DNA from 2 places in the Phycicoccus sp. DTK01 genome. Region 2 is predicted to be linked to the other one. Evidence: riboswitches for the same ligand, from Rfam matches in the RefSeq annotation. Region 2 holds a riboswitch; the other holds the start of a gene.
The links. A riboswitch is a leader RNA that binds a small molecule or an ion and turns the genes downstream of it on or off. The one in region 2 is predicted to bind S-adenosylmethionine.
Positions count from the first base shown of each region.

Region 1 (2,385 bases), 130 kb from region 2:
CCAGGAGCGCGTCGACGAGCCGGTGCGCGCAGAACTTGCCCGCCCGCACCCCGATGCCGTGCTCGGCGGACAGCGCCGCCGCGACGAGGTGGCTGTCGAGGCCGTCGACGGTGAAGGCCGCCACCGGCACCCGCGGGTGGTCGGCTCCGAAGAGCGAGTGCACGCGCACGCCCGGGATGCCCGCCAGCCCCTCGAGCAGCCGGGCCCCGAGCCGCGCCTCGTGCGCCTCGACCGCCGCCCGGTGGGTGCGCAGCGCCGCGCACGCGGCCGCCAGCGCGACCGCCCCGAGGACGTTCGGGCTGCCGCCCTCGTGGCGCGCCGCGCCCGTCGCCCACGTGACGCCGTCCGCCGAGACCGCCGCGCTGGCCCCTCCACCAGCGAGGTGGGGCTCGGCGGCGTCGAGCCAGTCGGCCCGCCCGACGAGGGCGCCGGCGCCGTAGGGGGCGTGCAGCTTGTGCCCCGAGAACGCGACCCAGTCGACGTCGAGCGCGGTGAGGTCGACCGGCCGGTGCGCGACGAGCTGCGCGGCGTCGAGGAGCACCCGGGCACCGTGCCGGCGGGCGACGGTGACGACGCGCTCGACCGGCCACAGCTCACCGGTCACGTTGGACGCCCCGGTGACGACGACGAGCGGGGTCGGCCCGCCCGCGAGGCCGGCGAGCGTCGACACGAGGCGGCCGAGCGCCTCCTCCGGGGAGGCGGGCACCGGGAGCCGGTGCGTCGCGGCGGCCGGCCACGGCAGCAGCGAGGCGTGGTGCTCGGTGTCGAACACCACGACGGGCGTCCCCGGCGGCAGCGCACGGGCGAGGAGGTTGGTCGCCTCGGTCGTGGTCCGCACGAGGACGACGAGGTCGTCGGCGCGAGCCCCGACGAAGCGCGCGACCTCGTCGCGGGCGGCCTCGTAGTGGGCGCTGGTCACCCGCGAGAGCCATCCGGTGCCGCGGTGCACCGAGCTGTAGGTGCGGGTGGCGGTCGCGACCGCGCGGACCACCGACTCCAGCGCGGGGGTGGAGGCGGCGTGGTCGAGCTGCGCGTACTCGACGAGCGCCCCGGACACGACGGGCACGGGGTCGGGCGCGACGACGGCGGGGAGGGACCGGGTCAGCGGGGAGGGGCCGGCGTGGCCGGCGGCGACGAGGGCGGTGTGGTGCGTGGACATCGGGGCTCCTGAGGGCCTCGTGGACCCTCGGGACGCCCGGGATCCGCGCTTGCCGACGCCGCTGCGGCGCCGACCAGGTCGTCACCCGGGGCACCCCACCGCGGAGGAGGGTTGCCGGCCAGCGAGCCGGGGCTTGTCACTGGCACTCATGACCTACGCCGACGAGTGTGACGAACGCGCCCGCGACCCGTCATCCCGGGTCCACGACGTGGGACGGCCCCGCTGCTCCGGGTGGCCTCAGGCGTCGTCGGCGGCGTGCACGCGCCGGCCGTCGACGAAGGTCTGCAGCACCCGCGTGGCCCCGATCTCCTCGGGCGGCCCGGCGAACGGGTCGCGGTCGAGGACGACGAGGTCGGCGAGCGCGCCCTCCCGGATGCTGCCGGTCCCCTCGTGCCGGTTCACGAACGCGGAGCCGGCGGTGTACGCGGTGAGCGCGGTCGCGAGGTCGAGCCGCTGCTCGGGCAGGAACACCGGGTGCTCCGGCTCGCCTTCGCGGTGGGCCTCGGGGATCTGCCGGGTCACCGCGACGTGGATCGCGGCGAGCGGGTCGGCGGTCGAGACGGCCCAGTCGGAGCCCATCGCGAGCGTGGCCCCGGAGCGGTGCAGGTCGCCGAACGGGTACTGCCACGAGGTGCGCGGCTCGCCGAGGAAGGGGATGGTCAGCTCGACCATCTGCGCCTCGAGCGCGGCCCAGAAGGCCTGGAGGTTGGCGACGACGCCGAGCTCGCGGAAGCGGTGGACGTCGTCGGGGTGGATGACCTGGACGTGGGCGATGTGGTGGCGCGCGTCGCGGCGGCCGTTGGCGGCGATCGCTCCCTCGACGGCGTCGAGGCACTCGCGCACGGCGCGGTCGCCGATCGCGTGGAAGTGCAGCTGGAAGCCGGCGGCGTCGAGCTGCACCGCGGCCGGCAGCAACGTCTCGACGGCGACGAACGAGATGCCCGAGTTGTCGGTGTACCGGCCGTGGCCGTCGCAGTACGGGTCGAGCATCGCGGCGGTGAAGTTCTCGGGCACGCCGTCCTGCATGATCTTGACGCTGGTCGCGCGGAACCGGTTCGTGGACAGGGCGTCCCGCCGCTCGATGATGTCGGGCACCTGCTCCAGCCCGGTGTTGCGGTCCCACCAGAGCGCGCCGACGACGCGGCCGGTCAGCCGCCCGGACTCGTCGGCCGCCCGGTACGCCCGCGCCGGGTTCCCGCCGTCTCCGTAGTCGCCGATGATCGCGT
Region 1 is NZ_BOPU01000001.1:28,699-31,083, reverse strand. Features, by position in the region: gene J3473_RS00145 (aminotransferase class V-fold PLP-dependent enzyme) at 1-1,159, opposite strand, end outside; SAM riboswitch class IV at 1,200-1,313, opposite strand; gene J3473_RS00140 (amidohydrolase) at 1,397-2,385, opposite strand, start outside.
Region 1: it holds a riboswitch for S-adenosylmethionine, as region 2 does, so the genes downstream of both, J3473_RS00145 (aminotransferase class V-fold PLP-dependent enzyme) here and J3473_RS00675 (homoserine O-acetyltransferase) in region 2, are expected to answer to the same signal.

Region 2 (2,385 bases):
GACGCACCTCCATCTCGGCGCCGGCGGCCTTGATCTCGTCGGTGGCCCGGCGCAGCTCCTCCTCGGCGGAGCGCGCGGTCTCGTCGTCGAGGCCTCCCCGGTGGGAGTTGATGACGACGAGTCGGCTCCCCCGCCCCTTCGCCTCCTCGACCGCGCGAGCCAGAGCGGCCCGCCCCTCCTTCGTCGGGACGAAGCCAACGACGATCGTCACGATGTCCTCCTCGGCGCTGCTGCGGTCAGTCAGTCGACCGTACCGCAGGGCGCGTCGGGTTCAGCCGCAAGCACGGCGCGGATGAGCGCCCCGACCTGCGCGACCTCCGTGAGGAAGCCGTCGTGACCCTGGTCGGACTCGATCGTGCTCGACCGGGTGCCCGGCCGGGCCCGCACGATGTCCTCCGACAGGCGCACCGGGTAGAGGCGGTCGGTGCTGACGCCGGCGACGTGGAGCAGGCCCGGGAACGCGCGCAGGGCGGCCGCGACGCCACCGCGCCCGCGACCGACGTCGTGGCTGTTCATCGCCTCCGACAGCACGAGGTAGCTGTTGGCGTCGAACCGGCGCGCCAGCTTGGTCGCGTGGTGGTCGAGGTAGCTCTCGACGTCGTAGCGCCCGCCGCCGCCCAGCGGGTCCTCCCCGGCCCGCGGCCGACGGCCGAACCGCGCGTCGAGCTCGCTCTCGTGCCGGTAGGTCGTGTGCGCGATGCGCCGGGCGATACCGAGCCCGGTGACCGGCGCGCGTCCGGTGTCGTAGTAGTCGCCGTCCTGGTAGTCCGGGTCGTGGCGGATGGCGAGCAGCTGCGGCTGGCACCACGCCACCTGGTCGGCGGTGGCCGCGGCGGTCGAGGCGAGGACCAGGGCACGCCGTACCCGGGCGGGGAACGAGGTCGCCCACTCCAGGGCCCGCATCCCGCCCATCGAGCCGCCGAGCACGAGGGCCCAGGCGTCGATGCCGAGGTGGTCGGCCAGGGCCGCCTCCGCCGCGACCTGGTCACGGATCGTGAGGAACGGGAAGCGGCCGCCCCACGCTCGCCCGTCCGGTGCCGTCGAGGAGGGGCCGGTGCTCCCCTGGCAGCCGCCGACGACGTTGGCCGCCACGACGAACCAGCGGTCGGTGTCGAGCGGCGCCCCGGGACCGACGAGCCCCGGCCACCAGCCCTCGGTGGGGTGCCCCGGCCCGGACGGACCGACGACGTGGCTGTCGCCCGTCAGCGCGTGCTCGACGAGGACGGCGTTGTCACCCTCCGGCGACAGGGTCCCCCACGTCTCGTAGGCGAGGGTCACCCCGGGCAGGACGCCCCCTCGCTCGAGCGGCAGGTCGCCGACCGCCGCGAAGCGACGGTCGCCGACGGGGTCGCCGGGACGCCAGACGGCGCCCGTCGACCGGGTCGGGGTGGCAGTCATCGATGGGACTCCTCGGCACTCGCGCTTGCCGCGGGGGCTGTGCCGCGGCCGGGTCATCACCCGGGGCACCCCACCGCGAGGAGGGTTGCCGCCCAGCAAACCGGGGTTTGGCACTGGGACTCATGACCTGCCCCGATGGTACCGGGAGGCGCCGACGGGTACCGGTGTTCGTCCGACAGACGAACACCGCTCCTCCACCGGCCCGGTGCGCGTTCACCCGGCCCGCCCGAGCCGTCCGGCGACCGTCGCGTCCCCACCGGCCCGCGTCAGGGTCTCGGGGCGCAGCCCGTGCTCGACGACCCCGGAGAGGAGCTGCGCGAGGCGGTAGCCCGGCTCCACCCGCAGGGCCCGCTCGAGGGCGGCGCGCGCCACGGCGCCGTCGCCGAGCTGCCAGGCGAGCTGCGCCGCCGTCGTGCACACCGCCGCCGCGTCGTCCGGCCGGTCGTCGGGGACCGCACGGGCGAGCGCCAGCAGGCGTTCGAGCAGCTCGTGGCGGCCCTCGGTCCCCCGCGGGACGTGGACCCACGACCCCATCCCCGCCCAGCGCGGCAGGTGCCGCTCGAGCAGGGCGACCACCACCGCGTCGAGCAGGCCACGGGGCACCACCCCCGGTGCGACCCAGGCGATCAGCGCGTCGCGCAGGCCGATGTCGCGCAGTCCCTCGACCGCCCGCGCCAGGACCTCCGGCGGGGGCTCGAGGCGGGGACGGCCGACCGCGTCCGGCCGGGCGAGCACGAGCGCCCAGGCCCGCACCGCCTCGCGCCGCACGCGGGCGCTGCCCCGGCGGGACCGGCGGTCGAGCGCCGGGAGCGGGAGCCAGGCCCCGACCGCCGACGCGCGCTCCGCGTCGGGGGCGACGAGGCCGTCGACCGCGGCGCGGTCGGGCAGGGGCGCGAGGCCGCGGGCGACCAGCTCGGCCACCGCCGGCACCGCGTGCGGGGCCGGCAGCACCACGCCCTCGCGCGGGCAGCAGGCCCGCTCGCAGAC
Region 2 is NZ_BOPU01000001.1:157,981-160,365, reverse strand. Features, by position in the region: gene J3473_RS00680 (universal stress protein) at 1-211, opposite strand, end outside; gene J3473_RS00675 (homoserine O-acetyltransferase) at 241-1,398, opposite strand; SAM riboswitch class IV at 1,415-1,526, opposite strand; gene J3473_RS00670 (DUF4192 domain-containing protein) at 1,612-2,385, opposite strand, start outside.